DNA from 4 places in the Lysinibacillus sp. FN11 genome. Region 4 is predicted to be linked to each of the others. Evidence: riboswitches for the same ligand, from Rfam matches in the RefSeq annotation. Region 4 holds a riboswitch; each other region holds the start of a gene.
What was found. A riboswitch is a leader RNA that binds a small molecule or an ion and turns the genes downstream of it on or off. The one in region 4 is predicted to bind thiamine pyrophosphate.
Positions count from the first base shown of each region.

Region 1: another riboswitch for thiamine pyrophosphate. It lies ahead of NP781_RS10710 (ABC transporter substrate-binding protein); the one in region 4 lies ahead of thiT (energy-coupled thiamine transporter ThiT).
Region 2: another riboswitch for thiamine pyrophosphate. It lies ahead of thiW (energy coupling factor transporter S component ThiW); the one in region 4 lies ahead of thiT (energy-coupled thiamine transporter ThiT).
Region 3: another riboswitch for thiamine pyrophosphate. It lies ahead of thiC (phosphomethylpyrimidine synthase ThiC); the one in region 4 lies ahead of thiT (energy-coupled thiamine transporter ThiT).

Region 1 covers NZ_CP102383.1:1,998,895-2,003,849, forward strand. The annotation lists gene NP781_RS10700 (ABC transporter permease) at 1-683, opposite strand, end outside; gene NP781_RS10705 (thiamine-binding protein) at 683-973, opposite strand; gene NP781_RS10710 (ABC transporter substrate-binding protein) at 975-1,970, opposite strand; TPP riboswitch at 2,125-2,235, opposite strand; partial or broken gene parC (DNA topoisomerase IV subunit A) at 2,344-4,781, opposite strand; gene parE (DNA topoisomerase IV subunit B) at 4,778-4,955, opposite strand, start outside.
Region 2 covers NZ_CP102383.1:284,066-289,020, reverse strand. The annotation lists gene NP781_RS01280 (ABC transporter permease) at 1-191, shown strand, start outside; gene NP781_RS01275 (ABC transporter substrate-binding protein) at 188-1,261, shown strand; gene NP781_RS01270 (MFS transporter) at 1,831-3,027, shown strand; TPP riboswitch at 3,094-3,201, shown strand; gene thiW (energy coupling factor transporter S component ThiW) at 3,295-3,795, shown strand; gene NP781_RS01260 (VWA domain-containing protein) at 4,113-4,955, opposite strand, start outside.
Region 3 covers NZ_CP102383.1:4,557,545-4,562,499, reverse strand. The annotation lists gene NP781_RS23845 (catalase) at 1-435, shown strand, start outside; gene thiC (phosphomethylpyrimidine synthase ThiC) at 557-2,335, opposite strand; TPP riboswitch at 2,476-2,590, opposite strand; gene NP781_RS23835 (AEC family transporter) at 2,651-3,580, opposite strand; gene NP781_RS23830 (methyl-accepting chemotaxis protein) at 3,692-4,955, opposite strand, start outside.
Region 4 covers NZ_CP102383.1:3,593,668-3,598,622, forward strand. The annotation lists gene NP781_RS19075 (GNAT family N-acetyltransferase) at 12-599, opposite strand; gene NP781_RS19080 (polyphosphate kinase 2 family protein) at 747-1,571, opposite strand; gene NP781_RS19085 (TspO-related membrane protein) at 1,771-2,484, shown strand; gene map (type I methionyl aminopeptidase) at 2,514-3,269, opposite strand; gene thiT (energy-coupled thiamine transporter ThiT) at 3,432-3,992, opposite strand; TPP riboswitch at 4,127-4,234, opposite strand; gene NP781_RS19100 (magnetosome magnetite crystal formation protein family) at 4,360-4,683, shown strand; gene NP781_RS19105 (hypothetical protein) at 4,739-4,861, shown strand; gene NP781_RS19110 (AAA family ATPase) at 4,892-4,955, opposite strand, start outside.

The DNA.
Region 1 (4,955 bases), 1.6 Mb from region 4:
AAGAGAACAATCGCAAAAATTGCTACAAATACGCGATCTGTACGGAAGGAGGACTGGGCTAGGGTCATGTAAACACCAATACCCTTTTTTGCTCCAAGCCACTCCGCAATCACAGCCCCCATCACACTATATGTAGCCGCAATTTTAATGCCTGAAAAAATCGCAGGATAGGCATAAGGCCATTCCAGCTTCCAAAAGGTTTGTGCCTTTGTAGCACCAACCATGGCAAAATAATGCTTTAATGCTAGAGCTGTTTGTCTAAATCCATCCATCGCTGCAATGACAATCGGGAAAAAGCACACAAGACAGATAATGATAAGCTTCGGTAATAAGCCAAAGCCAAACCAAATAATAAGTAGCGGTGCCAAGACTAGAATAGGAACATTCTGCGACATAATAAGAATTGGATAAAACAGTTCTCGAATAAAATTAAATCGATGCAACACTACTGCCACCGTTAGCCCACAAGCGATGCCAATGGCCAAACCTAGTAGAGCTAGCTGTACCGTAGCAAATGCATGTGGTAGAAAGGTTTGATACGAACGGATGGACTCCGACAAAATACTACTGGGTGCGGGTAATAACCAATGAGGAATTTCAGCGAACCGCACGATTAGTTCCCATATGAATAAGAGGAAGGCGATAAAAATTATCGTCCTTCCCTTGTGTAATGCACGTTTCATTACTGATATTTCTCCGTTAATGTATCCATCGTAATACCCGTTGGCTGATATAAAATTTTCACTTGTGTAATGACATTGATGGCACCAAGCTCGATCATCTTCTCATTCATTTTTTCAATGATTTGGAGCAATGTTGAAAGCTCACCCTCCATCGTTGTTTCCAATGGATGAACCTCATATTTCACCCCAGAAGCATCGATCACCGCAATTGCTGCATCTACATACGGTATCACATCTTCATATTTCTCTGTCTTCGGAATGATTTGTACACTGATTAATGAATTTGCCATCTTATTTGGCCTCCTTTTTAGGTAAGAACTCATTAGTAAAGGCTTTTTTCGCATCAAATTCGCCCTCTAGTACTTGATTGCTAGACATCCATTTCGCATAATTTTCCCACACAGAAAGCTTTTGCTCTCCCCATTGCTTGGCATCATCCTGGTATTTATCAGCCAGCCATTCCTGACTTTTATGCACTAACGCTTTATCTAAATCAGGGGCCGCTTCGATTAAAATATCCGCCGCTTCACTTGGGTTTTCAATTGCGTATTCATAGCCCTTCGCTGCCGCTGCCACAAAGGCTTTGACTACATCGGGGTTGTCCTGTATCATTTTTTCATTTGTAACTAAAACGGGCGTATAATAATCTAATTGATCACTATAATCTGTAAGATATAGCATATTAATCTTTTCCCCACGCAGCTCAGCCTCAATACCAGTCCATGCATAATAAATCCAAGCAAAATCAATGTCTTTTTCCATCATTGTGAAGAAATCTAAATCCCCTGCATTGACAATATCTAGCTTATTAATATCTGCCTTTTCTTTTTGCATTAGTGATTGTAAGACGGCTTGCTCTAATGGCGCACCCCAACCACCATAGGTTTTACCTTCAAAATCCTTTGGCGATGTAATGCCCTTTGAAGCAATAGAAGCAAAGCCAGATGTATTATGCTGTATAATTGCTGCGATTGAGACCAGCGGCACATCCTGTACTCGTGCCTGTGTTATGCCTTCCTGATAGCTCACGCCAAAATCCGCCTTTCCAGAAGCAACAAGCTGATCTGCACCCGCCTCACCAGGCATAATAATATCAACATCTAAGCCCTGTTCCTCAAAATAACCGAGTTTTTTTGCAACATATAGTCCTGTATGATTTGTATTCGGCGTCCATTCCAGTACCACAGACACCTTTTTCAGCTTGTCAGCAGCCTGCTTATCCTCCTTGTCACTACAGCCTGCTAATGTTAATAGTGCTACCATTAGAATAAATAACCATTTCTTCATGTGAAAGCCTCCCAGTTTGTAATATGAAAGTGTTCATGAATGAATGTTGTCACCAGAAGAAAGCGTATACAATGTTGGCAAGCTGTTGCTTGAAAACATAAAAAAACGCCTAGGATTCCTCCCAGACGTATTGCAATCAATCTTCAAAACTTTGCTTTTTTGAATAGATGTTCCCTACGCTGGTACGAGCCAAATCAGGTTCAAAGGGTCAGCGTCTATCGGACACAATCTCAGCTAGCAATTACTAGCCCCCCTACATTCTTTCGCTATGAACTTTTCGATGATTATTATACCCATAGTTTCACTTAAATGACAAGGTGCTATTTTTGAAATGAGCTTAAAGCCCAGCACTCCTAAGAGACTGGGCATTCTTTTAGCTTGGTTTCTGTTCTTTTTTGGCTGTGACAACATGAGAGATTGCCCCATCTGTTGCAATATCCACTTTAAATGAACCGTTGGAATGGCGATCCGCACGAGACAATGCTTGCACGTCAATCACCTCTTGAACACCTTTTTCAGTTTCAATCACAACCTGCTCCCCGTCTGTTGCTTGAACAACTGCCACAATTCGGTGAGGGTTTGCTTTTAACTCTGTTAATACTTTTAGTCCACGTTTTGCACGACCTGCTACTTCAACTTCAGCGACATTCATTTTCTTCACGGCCCCACGCTGTGTCACAATCACTACATATTGGGTAACATCAGGCTGTAATACATTGACGCCAACTAAGGCTTCTCCATCTTTTAGTGTGATCCCTTTCACACCGCCTGTTTTCACACCTGTCACAGGTAGTTCCTCCATTGGGAAACGAATTGCATAGGCTGTATCCGTTGTGAGCATCAGCTCCACGTCATCTGTTACAAACGATGCATAGATCATCGCATCACCAGCCTTGACGTTCATCGTTTTAATAGGCTTTGAATAACGTGTCACTGCATAGTCTACGAGTGGTGAGCGCTTAATTTGACCATCTTTTGTGGCTGTGAAGACATACGTATTTGGCTGTTCAAATGTTTCGAAGCCATAAACCGCAATAATCGATTCATCTTCCCCTGTTGGGACAATACTTGAAATATGCTGGCCGAGATCCTTCCAACGTATATCAGGCAGCTCATGAACAGGCTGATAAATATAATTGCCTCGATTTGTGAACAGCAATAGATGGTGCTGTGTATTTAAGTTTGCTTCATACAATAAATAATCTGAATCCTTCATGGCAAAATCTTGCCCATTTGAAGCGGCATGAGAACGTGTGGATGTGCGTTTAATATAACCATCCTTCGTTACTGTTACGACAACCTCCTCACTTGGCACAAGGACATCCAATGTAATTTTAATTTCTTCAATTTCTTGCTCAATCTTCGAGCGGCGAGGCTCTGTAAAGCGTTTCTTAATATCAAGCAGCTCTTGTTTAATAACACGCACAAGCTTAGCCTCACTTTGTAGAATCCCCTCTAGCTTGGCAATTAACTTATCTAACTCGTCCTGTTCCTGACGAAGCTCTGTAATATCCGTATTCGTTAAACGGTATAATTGCAGGCTTACAATGGCCTCTGCCTGTACTTCTGTAAAATCAAACTTCTCTTGTAAATTAAGCTTTGCATCCTTCTTATCATTAGAAGAACGAATCGTCGCAATGACTTCATCTAAAATCGAAAGAGCTTTAATTAATCCATCTACAATATGAGAACGGTCCTTTGCCTTTTGCAAATCATAAATGGAGCGGTTTGTTACCACTTCTTTTTGATGGGCAATATACGCATCTAGCAATAATGGCAATGTCATCATCGTTGGACGACGATTATGAATGGCAATCATATTAAAATTATAAGCTACCTGTAAATCCGTTGTTTTAAACAAGTACTGTAAAATTCCTTGTCCTGGTACATCCTTTTTCAGCTCAATTACCACTCGTAAGCCTGTACGGTCTGATTCATCACGAATTTCCGCAATGCCTTCTAGTCGTTTATCTACACGTTGCTCATCAATTTTTTTACAAGATTCGCTTTATTTACATCATATGGTAACTCAGTGATAACAATTTGCTCTTTACCACCCTTGATTGGTTCAACAACTGCTTGTGCACGGACGATGATTTTACCACGACCTGTTTCGTATGCCTTTTTAATGCCATCAACACCTTGAATGATGCCACCCGTTGGGAAATCAGGCCCTTTCATCACTGTCATCAATTCATCTACAGTAACATTAGGCTTGTCTAAGCGCATCAACACAGCATCCAGTACTTCATCTAAGGCATGTGGCGGAATATCTGTCGCATAGCCAGCGGAAATCCCTGTAGAGCCGTTGACTAAAAGGTTAGGAAAACGTGCTGGTAAAACAGTTGGCTCCATATCCTGATCATCAAAGTTTGGTACAAACTCGACCGTTTTCTTGCCAATATCTCGTAGCATTTCAGCAGCAATAGCAGATAGTCTTGCCTCTGTATAACGCATCGCAGCTGGAGGATCGCCATCGACTGACCCATTGTTCCCGTGCATCTCAATGAGCATATGACGTGCCTTCCAGTCCTGACTCATCCGTACCATCGCTTCATACACAGAGCTATCGCCGTGCGGATGATAGTTACCAATTACGTTACCCACTGTTTTTGCGGATTTACGGAACGGTTTATCATGTGTGTTGCCCTCCGTAAACATCGCATATAGAATACGGCGCTGTACTGGTTTAAGACCGTCACGTGCATCAGGCAACGCGCGGTCTTGAATAATATATTTACTATAGCGACCAAAACGGTCACCCATCACTTCTTCTAACGGTAAATCTTGGAACTTTTCTGTACTACTCATGCTTGGTCCTCCTCTTGTTGGATGAATTCATTCTCTAGAATGTTAGAATCATCCTCCATACCGAAGTCTACATTGGCTTCGATCCATTTACGACGTGGCTCTACCTTATCGCCCATTAACGTCGTGACACGTCTCTCCGCACGTGCACCATCCTCGATTGTGACACGAATCAAT
Region 2 (4,955 bases), 1.6 Mb from region 4:
CCGTGACATTCTTTGTAACAGGTAATGGCTTTAGTACTTTATCCGTAGAAATTTATTCAATGGCCCGTGCAGGAATTTCTCTAACGGTGAATGCAATTTCTGGTTTAGTATTCTTTATTACTGTTTTAGTTGTTGTTGGTTATTATTTCATTACTAGTCGTACGAGTAAAAGAATGGAGGGGCAACGATGAAGTCATTAATTCAAGCTACCATCGCCATCCTTGTCGTTTCAGCCCTTTTATTCTACGCGGCTGATGCCTTAAGTGCTGGTGGCGGTAAAAGTGGAAAAGACACGTTAACCATCTTTAACTGGGGAGAATATATTGATCCTGATTTGTTAAAAGAATTTGAAAAAGAAACAGGCATTCATGTTATCTATGAAACATTCGATTCCAATGAAGCTATGATGACAAAGATTCAACAAGGCGGAACAGCTTACGATATTGCTGTCCCTTCTGAATATATGATTGAGAAGATGAAGGAAGAAAAATTATTGATTCCTTTAGATAAGAAGAAAATCCCTAATTTAAAAAATATTGATCCTTACTTTTTAGATTTACCATTCGATGATAACAATAAATATTCTGTCCCTTATTTTTGGGGAACAGTAGGTATTGTCTACAATCCAAGCCTTGTTGGAGACTTAGACTTCTCCTCTTGGGACGATTTATGGGACCCTTCTTTAAAGCGAAAAGTCTTTTTAGTAGATGGTGCGCGTGAAGTCATTGGCATGGGCTTAAACAGTCTTGGCTATTCTCTGAATTCACTAGATGATCAGGAACTTCGTGAAGCTACTGATAAATTAATCACACTCGCACCAAATGTAAAAGCGATCATTGGAGATGAAATTACACCGTTAATGATCAATAATGAGGCAACCGTTGCCCTTACATGGTCTGGCCAAGCAGCTGACATGATGTATGAAAATGAAGAGTTAGACTTTGCTGTACCTGAGGAAGGCTCAAACTTATGGTTTGATAATATGGTCATCCCAAAAACATCGAAAAATATTGATGGTGCCCACGCCTTTATTAACTTCATGCTAAGTGCTGAATCAGGTGCTCAAAATGCCGATTTTGTAGGCTACTCTACTCCTAATATTGCAGCGATGGACTTGATGGACGCAGAAGTTGTTTCTGACGAACGCTACTATCCTTCTGAAGAACAACGCGATACATTAGAGGTCTACAAAAATTTGGGACCTGATTATTTAGGGAAATACAACGAATTATTTTTAGAATTTAAAATGAGTATCCGGTAATTAAACTAGCGAATTGGTTTTCACACCAATTCGCTAGTTTTTTCTCTGCCTATCTAACTTTCTATTAAATATGAACATTTTCAATCGACTGTTTGTATTATTATATTTAGAAAATATTTTATCTAAATTTTAATAGATGCTCACATCATCTGTTATGGAAAAGCTTTACCTATATATTTTTTCATCGAACCTGCATAAATTTATATTTTCTTTATCCATTGTATTAACAATAAATAAGTCATAAGTGTATTTTTTGTATTCCATAATTTTGATGCCACTACTATAACAGTCGCTACAATTTATAGACCATTACAGACAGACTCACAAATTTTTTAATTCTCCTTTTATAAGAGAAATCCATCGATTGTTGTTGCTCGATTCTATAGTGCTTCTCCCTCAATTTTTATGACTAACATGTATTCTTTCATCATCCTTAGGTACGCAGATGAAAACTTTTGTGGAAAACCATTCTAAATATAGAACCAGTACGATAATCTTAACTATTAGCCAAGCAATAATTCTTTATGATAGACTGTACTATATTTGATTACAAAAAGGGGGTTCATTCGATGACCCAGCAAAAGTCCAATAAGGCGGCTTTGTATATTTTAATGTTTAATATGTTTATCGCAATGGGGAGTATTGGCATTATTATTCCTGTCATGCCAGAGTATTTAAAAATATTTGGTGCAGCAGGACAAGTTCTAGGTATGCTAATCGCAACGTTCGCCTTAGCTCAATTCGTATTTTCTCCTATTGCTGGGAATCTTTCAGATCAGTACGGTCGAAAAAATTTAATTATTTTCGGTCTTATCGTAACAGGTCTTGCACAAATCGGATTTGGCCTTGCTACAGATGTATGGATGCTCTTTTTAGCAAGATTTTTAGGTGGTCTAGGTTCCGCATTTGTTGCACCTCCTATTATGGCTTTTGTCGCTGACGTCACAACCTATGAAGAACGCGGGAAAGGTATGGGGATGTTGGGTGCCGCCATGTCTCTTGGCTTTATGATCGGACCTGGTATTGGAGGCTTTTTAGCAAAGGTAAGCTTACATTTCCCATTTTTCACAGCTGGAGCTGCAGCCATTGTAGCATCTATTTTATCTTACTTTTTATTACCTTCTACCAAACCAAACACTGCGCAACAGAAACAAAAGCAAGACAATCTGGCGAAGCAAATGGCTCGTTCCATACATATGCCTTATTTTGTTATGCTCATAATTATGCTGGTGTTCTCGTTTGGAATTGCAAATTTCCAAACGACATTGTCATTATTTGTGACAGAAAAGTTTAATTACACACCTGTAGATATAGCGATTATATTAGTTGTTGGTGGTGCTTTTGGAGTAGTAGTACAAATGTTTATTATTACACCACTGTTCAATCGTTATGGTGAAATGAAAGTAGTACTAGTTAATTTGTTTATTGCATCCGTTGCTATTTTCTTAATATTATTTGTTTCTGGCTTTGCCCTTATATTAGTTGTAGCAACAATTTTCTCTACAGCAACGACATTAATTCGTCCAGCTGTTAATACACTCATCTCAAAACTTGCAGAAAAAGAGCAGGGATTTGCTGCGGGCTTGAATAATGCCTATATGAGCCTTGGGAATATGATTGGACCCGCTTTGGCAGGTTTATTATTTGATTGGAATATGAATAGCCCCTATATTTTTGGTTCTATCATATTATTAGCTTGTTTCTTCCTTGCGCTCATCTGGACAGTGAAAAAAGCACCTCATTTAATGCATCCCGATCCAAAATAGTCTGAAAAATCATTGACTATTTTTAACAGTATGTTACATTATTGTTGATTCACTAAATTGAATAATCTTAACCACTAGGGGAGTCTTTAAAAGGCTGAGACGTATATGGTAATATACGGACCCTTTGAACCTGATCTAGTTCACACTAGCGGAGGGAAGTGGCGCTACTTGCTGTTGTCACTATATACATGCAAGGCCGCTTCCTATTGTTTAAAGGGGTGGCCTTTTTATTTTTCCTCACCAACTTTACCAAAAGGAGTGAACTTTATGTCAATTCGTAAATTAACAGTCATGGCTTTATTAGTAGCCATTGCTGTTGCAGGCTCTACTTTCGTATCCATCCCAACAGGAATCGCACGTGCTTACCCCGTTCAGCATGCTATTAATGTGATAGGAGCGATTATACTTGGACCCGTACCAACAGTTATAGTTGCCTTTGTCACTGCCATCATTCGTATTTTTACTGGAACAGGCTCTCTACTAGCTATCCCTGGTAGTATCATCGGTGCGTTCTGTGCTGCCCTTGCCTATAAATATAGCAATAAGATGTGGTTAGCTGGTATCGGAGAAGTTATCGGAACTGGCATTCTGGCTTCACTTATTGCCGTCCCTTACGCAAAATTATTCATGGGAACATCTGTAGCAGCATTCTTCTTCCTACCAGCCTTTTTAACATCAAGTACAATCGGCGCCATTTTAGGTGTAATGGTTGCGAGTAGCATGCGTAAAACAGAGCTAGTAAAGAGGTTTAATTCTTCTCTTTATTGAGAGGGATTGGAGGGTTTTATCTCTCTTTATGATCGGTGATGACTTTAGTTAGAGCGCTTTTCTTCCCTTTATGAGCGAGAATACCTCTACTTAGAGCGCCTTTTTCCACTTTATGAGCGGCAATGGCTCTACTTGGAGCGCTTTTCTACTCTTTATGAGCGGCAATGACTCAACTTAGAGCGCCTTTCTCTCCTTATGAGCAAAGAGCCCACTTTTTAGATCATCTTACCCGCTCTAACAAAGGGGACAACTCTCTATTCAAACAATATAAAAAAGCAGTGCAAAACTATTAAGTTTGCACTGCTGCTTCCTCTATTTTAAGATCGTTTTTTCATGCCTTTTAACAAATGTGCTACATTTGTGTCTTCTGCCTGTAGAGTTTTTTCCTCAACCAGCGGCTCTTTTTTCTTCGTATTCGTTAGGAAATTCCAACCAAAACGTCTTATGGTAATATCAATAAAGAAAAGAAGCATACTCGCTAAGAGTAGCCATGTGGCAATATTTTGCCGATCTGCTCCTTTTGTCGTAAAGTCACGGAAGACATCTTGTGGTTCCTTTAAAACAGTGCCTCCTGTTCGCTGAGTTAACTCTTCTATCAGTTGGTTATTTACAGGGAGTAGTTCGTATTCAGCACTATAAGGAACACTTAGCCCTGCCTGATAGATGGCCTGCTTTTCATCTGCTACACGGAAGAAAATTAATCCAGGTTCAGCTTGTACTACAGCTCGAACTTGGGATGCGGAAATGGTTTCAAGTTGTGTTTCTAGCTCCTCCCCTGCTTCATTTACTGCAACAATGTCTAAAAATGCAGCTTCATTTGTAGGGTCTGTAATCATAAAGGAACCATCTGCTTCCAATCTTACATCATAGGCTACATCATTGTAGCTTGGTAGCATTTGAGAAATAAGTGTTTGCCAAAATACTCCCCAATTTCGCCATCTTGCCCAATCTCCTGTCCATTTACCCGTTGAATCAGATGTAAAGGCAAATGTTTTACCAAGACCATATTGCCACTGCGCTAACACAGGATCTTCCTTTTCGCTTTCTGCTACGACAGTAGCCCCCTGTTTTGCCGTTGTCCCAATGTATGCATTCATTTGTGGGACACCATTAGCAAACAGTACGTTCCATCCTGCTGCATTATAAATTGCAGGGTAAAA
Region 3 (4,955 bases), 960 kb from region 4:
CCTGTCAACGCACCAAAATGTCCATTCCGTACTTTCCACCGCGACGGAGCAATGCGCTTTGATGGCAATCTCGGTTCGACATTAAGCTATGAACCAAATAGCTATGGCGAGTGGGAGCATAATTTAGACCATAAAGAGCCTGAATTACGCATTGATGGTCATGCAGGTATTCATGACTTCCGTGAAGACGATAATAATTACTTTGAGCAACCAGGTAAGCTATTCCGTCTATTGACGGTGGAAGAGCAACAACGTCTATTTGAAAATACAGCGAATGATATGGCTTCTGTTGAAGAATTCATCAAACGCCGTCACATTCTTCACTGCTATCTAGCTGACCCAGCATATGGTGAAGGTGTCGCAAAAGCGATGGGTCTTTCATTAGAAGGTATGGACCTTACAAACCCATATGTAAAACAACCAACAAACGTTTAATATTCCACTTTATTATTGATATCCAAATCCAACTTTTACTCCATGTGAATCCACTATTCACATGGAGTTTTTTGATTAAAAAAGGCCTATGTCTATTTTTTGACATAAGCCTTTTCTTTCATTATTGGTAAATTCGACTGCCTGCTTTTTTAAACTCCTCTGCCTTTTCCTTCATACCTTGATGGATCGCTTCAGTCGTATTCAAATCCTTATCTTTCGCATAATTACGAATGTCCTGTGAAATTCTCATGCTACAGAATTTCGGCCCGCACATAGAACAAAAGTGTGCTGTTTTTGCTCCCTCTGCTGGCAGTGTCTCATCATGATATTCCACTGCACGCTCTGGATCTAGGGACAGATTAAATTGATCACGCCAACGGAACTCAAAGCGGGCTTTAGACAGTGCATCGTCTCGTTGTTGTGCACCTGGATGACCTTTTGCTAAATCAGCAGCATGTGCAGCAATTTTATAAGTGATAACGCCCATACGAACGTCCTCGCGATTTGGTAAACCAAGATGCTCTTTTGGTGTCACATAACAAAGCATCGCTGTACCAAACCAACCAATCATGGCTGCCCCAATGGCTGATGTAATGTGGTCATAACCTGGAGCAATATCTGTTGTGAGTGGTCCTAATGTATAGAAGGGCGCTTCCTTACAAACCTCTAATTGCTTGTCCATGTTTTCTTTAATCAGATGCATTGGTACATGACCTGGTCCTTCAACCATCACCTGAACATCATGCTGCCAAGCAATTTGTGTTAGCTCGCCTAGTGTTTCAAGCTCTGCAAATTGCGCCTCATCATTGGCATCTGCAATTGAGCCTGGGCGTAAACCATCACCTAAGGAAAAAGCAACATCATAAGCTTTCATAATTTCACAGATTTCCTCAAAGTGTGTATACAGGAAATTCTCTTGATGATGATATAAACACCACTGTGCCATGATAGAGCCCCCTCGAGATACAATACCTGTCACACGATTTGCTGTTAGTGGTACATAGCGTAAAAGGACACCTGCATGAATGGTGAAGTAATCCACACCCTGCTCAGCTTGTTCAATGAGAGTATCACGATAAACCTCCCACGTTAAATCCTCTGCTACACCATTTACCTTTTCTAAAGCCTGATAAATTGGCACTGTTCCCACTGGCACTGCAGCATTTCGAATAATCCATTCTCTAGTTGTATGAATATGTTTACCAGTCGATAGATCCATAATATTATCTGCGCCCCATCGAGTTGCCCAGGTCATTTTCTCAACTTCTTCCGCAATGGAAGAAGATACAGCAGAATTCCCGATATTCGCATTGATCTTTACATGAAAATTACGCCCAATAATCATTGGCTCTGCCTCAGGGTGATTAATATTAGAAGGCATTATAGCTCGTCCAGCTGCAATTTCTGAACGTACAAATTCAGGATTCATATTTTCACGAATCGCTACAAACTCCATTTCAGGCGTTATAATCCCCCTTCGTGCATAGTGAAGCTGTGTCACATTTTTACCTTTTTTAGCACGCAAAGGCTTTCTCGTCAACTCAGGGAAGACATTTTCTTGAATACGCGGGTCATCAACATGACGAAAACCATTATCCTCCGGTTTAATGGAGCGTCCCTCATATGCTTCTACATCCCCTCGCTCTTGAATCCATGCATTTCGTAAGGCAGGTAAACCTTTCGTAATATCTACTTGGTAGGCTGGATCTGTATAGGGCCCACTCGTATCATATACTCGAATAGGAGCATTTTCTTCATTTCCAAAACTGCCTGTTGTCGGACTTAATGCAATTTCTCGCATAGGTACTAGAATATCTGGGCGTGATCCTTCCACATATACTTTTTTGCTTCCTTCAAAGCTAGACATAATGGTAATATTCTTTTCACTAATTGCTGACATGAGCTACTTCTCTCCCTTAAATTTATTTTGATATAAGGACCGATTCTAGCTCACCCCAACAATCCAAAAAATAAAGGCCGAATCCAAAATAATTATTTGGATCCGGCCACGAATGTAAAGGTCTATTGATTGCATACTCTGCAATAGCTTCTTAACTTTCCCACGCTGGTATGAGCCAGATCAGGTCCAAAGGGTCAAGAAACTTCGTAGCGTTTCCCTCTCAGCCTGACTCATCAGACTCCCCTAGTTAATACTATTTAGTTTGATGCTAGTGTAGCAGATAATACTAAGAGATGGAAGTTATTTTTTATCTTACTAGGTAAATAATACTTCCGCAAAATAGATCACAATGGTTACAGTTATACAGCTTACAATGGTAGAAAATAAAACAGCTTGCGCGGCTGTTGCTGATTCTACATCATATTCCAATGCTAGACTAGAACTATTACGGGATGTTGGAAAGGCACTAGCTATAAACAGTGATTGTGCGACGACTCCATCTAATCCCAATATATAAATAATGGCTAATGCAACAGATGGTCCAATAATTAATCGCGTAAAACAGCTGATAATGACGGTTTTATTAAACATTGATTTCATCTCTAGTTGTGATAATTGTGCACCTAAAGTAATTAAGGCCACAGCAATAAATCCATCTGCCACATGTTCTACTGGTATTTTGATAAACTGTGGAATACCGATACCAAAATAGTTCATAGCGGCACCTATAATCAGCGCATGAATAATAGGCATTTTAAAGAAATCCTTGATGATTGTCATACCCGACTTTGTAGAAGAAATTAAATTGTATAATCCATATGTATACGTAGTCATATTTTGAAAGATTACGAGCATGACCTGAATGGCTACTCCAATAGGTTGCGTGGCAAATATCATTTGAGCAACTGGAATACCGTAATTGCCAGAGTTAATAAGCACCACACTATTTTTAAAGACAGCTGCCTCTGTTCTAGCTAAACCTAGCCCTTTTGCCATAAAATGACTGAGTAACATTTGACTACCGATAAAGAGTATAATAAATAATCCGACCTCTCCCAGTACCGATAACTCCACATGTGTTTCATATAAATTTACAAAAACAGCTGCCGGCATAAAGCAATATGTAATAAGCTGAGACAATGCTTTTAAATTAAAGCGAAATTTCTTTTGTAGGATAGCGCCTATTACAAGTAACACTAAAATAGGAACAACAATTTGAAAGAAAATCATTCCGAGATACATCATTTCAATGTCCCCCTTCCAGTGTTAATAGTAGTGTTGAATTCCTTCTAGGTCAATTTCTCTAACTTTCACAATAAAAGAAGACTGCCTCTATATTGAAGGCAGCCTTTGCTTTTAAACAAGCTTAAATCGATTTACAACTTCTTGTAGCTCGTTTGAAATATCGTTCATATTTTGAATAGACTCTGCTACTTTTTGTAATTCTGCTTGTTGATCCATTGCAGAAGCACTTACTTGTTCCGCAGAGGCTGCTGTTTGCTCTGAAATAGCCGAAATACTTTGGATAGCCATGATTGCCTGATTTTTATGCTCTAACATGCTAGATAGTTTATTCATTAATTCACTAATAGAATTTGCAATTGAACCTGACAAGTCACTGCTATCTTTAAACGCTAGTTGCGTGCTTTGTACTGACTCATTTTGAGATTGCATTAAATCTGCATTAGATGCAATAACAGCAACCGTTTGCTGAGAATTTTCAAGAATGCTTTCTACTGTACTCTTAATAATTTCTGTTTCATTTTTAGATTGTTCTGCTAGCTTTCTAACTTCCTCTGCAACTACAGCAAATCCTTTACCATGCTCACCAGCACGTGCAGCCTCAATACTTGCATTTAAAGCTAGCAGATTTGTCTGCTCGGTAATGCTTTGGATCGAAGCAATAATCTGATTAATATTGGCAATATTAGAAGCTAATGATTCCATTTGCTGCTGGATACGCCCATTCATTTCATTTGTCTCCATATTACGTACTCTTAAACTTTCAACTTCATGCAATCCTTTTTCCGTTGTTACACCTGTTTTATGAGATAGCTCATCCATTTCATTAGAAAGAGCCGTAATGGCATCAATCTGATCTGATAAATCCATCATTCGATAATTTGTTTCTTCTGTATCCTCTGACTGCTTCGAAGCTCCTTGTGCAATCTCGTTGATAGCTACAGAAACCTCCTGACTAGAAGCAACTACCTCGTTAAATGCCTCATTTACCTGATTAGAAGATTGGTTCAATAACCTCGTGGAATTTAGTACAGTTTGAATCGCACTATTGGTTTTATCTAACATATTATTATAAGCCACAGCCACTGCACCAATTTCATCAGGCTTAATATATTGCTCTTCTACCTTTTGTGTTAAATCCCCTTCGGCTGCAGTTTCAATCGATGCACGTAAAAATTTAAGTGGCTTTAGTTGTTTATAGATGAATAACACACTTGCAGCGGTCATCAAAACCACCATAATAATAGAAGCAATAATCGTAAATACAAATACATGATTATATGTTTCTAGAATCTTTGATTCAGCTAACACGACTTGAACAATCCATGTTTCGTCAATACCCTCTAAAATCATTGGAGCAAAGACATTATATGCCTTT
Region 4 (4,955 bases):
CACTTATTATTCTATTCATCCTCTAAACGTGCATACATATAGTGATCTATCCAATGACCATTGATATACAGTAGCTTTCTTAGCAGACCCTCCTGCTGGAATCCAGCCTTCTCTAATACACGCATGGAGGCAGTATTTTGTGTCGATACATAGGCCTCTACACGATGCAGACCAATTTGTTCAAATGCAAATCGGACCACCATATTCACAGCTTCTGTGACAATGCCCTTTCCAACATAAATCTCATCCATCGCATAGCCAACAAATGCACTCGAGTATGGTAAGCGTTTGACAGCATAAAGTGCAATATGCCCTATTAGATTATTTGTACCATGCTCAAAAATACCAAAAGTAAATTCACGCTTTGACTCCATTAAATAGAGGCTTTCTTGAATTTTTTTGTATTGAGCATCGACTGTATAGTATTCAGGTCTTTGAAGTGGCTCATAAATAGACCAAAAGTATTTATTACGGCTTACGAGGCCCGTTAAACTTCGTGCATCTTTTTCTTGGAATGTGCGGATGTAGCATTTTTCCCCCTTTATTGTTACCACATTCCCACCCTTTTTTCTTAATAGATTCCAAATTTTAAGCAACATTTCTCCACACTAGCCTTCCAATAAAAATCAATACATTTCTCTTTGTTACATTGGCTATAAACTCTATTTATATTTCATTGTATGTAAAAAAACAGGCTGCTACAACCAAAACAGCTTATGTCTTATTGTCATAGCAGCACAATTTAATTATTTAGTTTTTTGTTCTTTCTTTTTCTCGTTTACTATTTCTAAGCTGGAGGAATCAGCATCTTCTAGTTGTGTATTGTCTAATACATTTGTTAAATGAAGACCACGTCTTTGAGCCTCTCGTTCAATGTGTGCAATAGTTTCCTGTAGCACCTGAACACGTGCATACTTTTTGTCATCTCCAGCGACTAAGATCCATGGTGCATCTTTTTTATCTGTCTTTTCAAACATCGCATTTGCTGCATCAATATACTGAGGTGTTTTATCTCGATTGCGCCAATCCTCGGCTGTTAACTTCCAAGATTTGTAAGGGTTTTGTTCACGTTCTTTAAAGCGTTTTAATTGCTCCTCATCTGAAACATGAAGCCAGAACTTAATAATTATGTAATCTCCTGCAGTTAAAATCTTCTCGAAATTATTAATTTCTTCATAAGCACGAGACCATTCATCCTTTGTTGCGAATCCTTCGATGCGTTCTACTAATACGCGACCATACCACGAGCGATCAAAAATAGCGATTTGCCCATGTTGAGGCAATTTTCTCCAAAATCGTTGTAAATAATTGTAGCGTAATTCATGAGCTTGAGGGGCAGAAATAGGATGTACAACATAACCGCGGGGATCGACACGTTCGATTAATCGTTTAATAGCGCCACCTTTACCAGCCGCATCCATTCCTTCGAATACCAAGATCAAGCCAATCTTGTTTTTTAATAAAAATTGTTGTGCATTCAACATTTCATATTGGAGTACTTTTAATTTCTTTTTATACATCTTTTTGTCTAGTTCAACAGTTAGATCTAGATTCTTCAAATTTTGTGTCATGAAACTTCACTCCTTTTATTTGGCTATTCTTATTGTACTAAAGAAATATATGGATGCCTATCAGACATGGTAAATTGTAGGTATTAATAGTAAAACAACACGATACATTGTTGGAAATTTCCGTTATAATAAAAAAAGTGACAGTACTATACTTATTTGTCTTTTCCCTATACAATCTAACACGAAGGGAGAGGAAAACATGCCTCGGTTTATCATGATGACAATCTCTTATCTTGTCTCAATCATCCTAACCTTTTCATCCTTTTTCGTGAACATCAACGGTCAATCTTCGCTAGAAATCGCTAATCGTTTTTCTGTAGTATTTGCACCAGTTAGTGTAAGTCATGTAATTTGGATTGTCATTTATTTTTTACTCGGTTATTGGTTAGTTATGAACATGAAAAAGACAACTTTGAAACAGTCTGCGCTTTTTAGTTGCATAAATATATTACAAGCATTAATGATATATGTCTGGCACCATGAGTTATTTATTGTTTCTCTTGGCATTACATTACTCTTAGTCTTGTATTTGTTTATGTTGTATAATACGTACCCTCTTCAGAACAAATCCTTGTTTGGTCGTATTCCTTTCTCTATTTATTTAGCATGGATGACATTTATTTTTATCACAAATACAAGCTTTACGTTAACGGCTTATGGTTGGAACGGCTTTGGTCTTAGTACGCCTCTTTGGGCAGTGATTTTACTTACTTTAGGAGGAGCCATTGCGCTACATATCCGTTTCCATCACTTTGATGTTATGTATCCAAGTGTTTTTATTTGGGCTTATATTGGAATCGCCATACATAATGGTTTTGATGAGCTACTTGTCACTACAGCCGCTTTATTTTTATGCGGTGTTCTCTTTGTTGGCATTTTATTTATTAAAAAAAATCCTGCCTACCAAAAATAATTTGGTTAGCAGGATTTTTTCATTGCATCCTATTCTTCGTCTAATGACGTTAAGATAATTGGTTTATCTTTTGTTACAATGACTGAATGTTCGATTTGAGCTACAAGTGATTTATCAGGTGTCACGAATGTCCAGCCATCACCTGCTTCTACGATATGCTCTGCATTTGCTGAGATAAATGGCTCAACCGCAAGGACCATACCTTCTTTCATAATAGTAGAATCCCATGCATCGTAATAATTTAAAATATGGTTTGGTTCATCATGTAAAGATTGACCTAAGCCATGACCTGTTAAATTCATAATAACAGTTAACCCATTAGCATTTGCCTCGCGTTCAACAGCTTTACCAATTTGATTTAATTTAGATCCAGCCTTTACTTTTGTCATTGCTCGATCAAAGGCACTTTTAGCAACACGGCAAAGCTTTTCTTTGTCCTCATAGCCATCACCCACAACAAATGAAATACCTGTGTCAGCAAAATAGCCATTTAAAGAACCAGAAACATCAATATTTACGATATCTCCTTCTTGAATAACACGCTTTCCTGGAATACCATGTGCTACTTCTTCATTGACACTAATACATGTATACCCTGGAAAATCATATTCTCCCTTTGGTCCTGAAATAGCGCCAGCCTCTGCAAACATGCGACCAGCAATTTCATCAAGCTCAAGTGTTGTAACTCCTGGCTTTGTTGCAGCTTTCATCGCTTCGCGAATTTCAGCACAAATGCGTCCTATTTTTTTAAAAGCTTCAATCTCTTCTTGCGTTTTTACAATCATGTATAACGTCCCTTTCATCTAATATCTATTCTTTAATATAACATAACTTTTTATGCGTATAACGATAAACGCTTTAAATATTGTATGCTTTCCTACTTTGCAAAGTGCTAAAAGAGCTATTCACGATAAAAAAGCCCCTCCACTCATGTGAAGGGACTTGCATTAAGCTTTTCTTTGCATTAATTGTGGAGCGGCTGTGAATAAAAGAACACCAACGATTGCCGTTAAAATGGTTGCTGGTAGCATATATGTACCATTGTAGATGATGGAATAGATCCATGCATTTTGGTCACCGGCATATTCGGCAAAAAATACAGCACCAGCAATTGTATGTGCTGTGTATCGTAAGAAGCCTGCGAAAACGGTACCTATGATTATATAAAGTGCCATTTTTGTTTTGTTCATATGTTTAGCAGCGTCTAACACTGGTCCACGAACAACCGCCGCTAATCCTACAACTGTAAAAGCAACTCCATAATCCAAGAATCCTTGTAGCCAGTGCACAATCGTAGCACCAAACATGGTTTGCATTACACCTACGAGTAATCCAGTTGTTAGCCCAGCTACTAAGCCCCAGCGAAATGCTATTAACATAATTGGTACCATAACAAGACTAACTGAGCCGCCTTGTGCCCATACTTTAAAGGAAACCTGATCCAGTACGAGACCAATCGCTGCAAAAATCGCAATCTCCACTAGCATTAATAGTCTTTTTTTGTCCATACATATTCTCTCCTTTGTTCCGATGTAGGATACAAGAGCAGGAATAGAAAAGCGCTGATATGTCTCTTTCTGACACCTTTTTTCCTTTAAGGACGAAAAAACGATGTCAGGACAGAGCCTCACATCGTACAAGTGTCGGTTTCTATCCACATCCCTACGCAAGCGTTAACTTACAGGTTCGAAGAGTCAAGGCATTACGTGCCCAGTCTCAGCTGACATCATCAGCTCCCCTTGTGGTCGTTACATCTGAATTTATTTGAACAATCTCATTGTACGCAAAGGATTGAAGGATTACAACCTTCCATACATCATTTTTTTGAAACTTTGCTGTTTTTCATGCGTAAATATTTAAAAAGGAGGTACAACTATGGAGAATCAAAAAATTTTAGCTGCCTTTAGTTATCTTAGTATTTTCTTCGCCCCTTTTATCGTTCCATTAATTGTATATTTTGTGACAAAAGACAGTGATGTAAAAAGCCATTCGATTCGTGCACTTGTCTCTCATTTAATACCTTTTGTTTTTGGCATTCTATTCTTTATTGTCTTTGTTTTTTCTACATTTAGTTTAGATCCAACCTCCAATAACAAGACGGTGATGATTATTTGGTTTGCTTCATTCGCCATCTATGCTCTCGTCTCACTAGGTATTGTGATTTGGAATATAATTCAGGCTGTTCGTGTTATCCGTTAATGTTTTATTTTTAAGTGAAACAGGTAGTAGTAATTGTAAAAGGAGCTGTTTTGGGATGAAAGTATCAAACGTTGTAAAAACTGCCGTCAAGTTAGCACCTATTGTTATTCCTATCGTAAAAAAAGTAATGGCTGCAAAAAAGGGCACAACACCTAATACCACCACTCGAAAAAAATAAAACGAAGGCGTATTCCTATACGCCTTCGTTTTATTTCACTTCAAAATGGGTTTGACTATGGCCATTCAATGTTTTTTCCACGTGTAAAACTGCT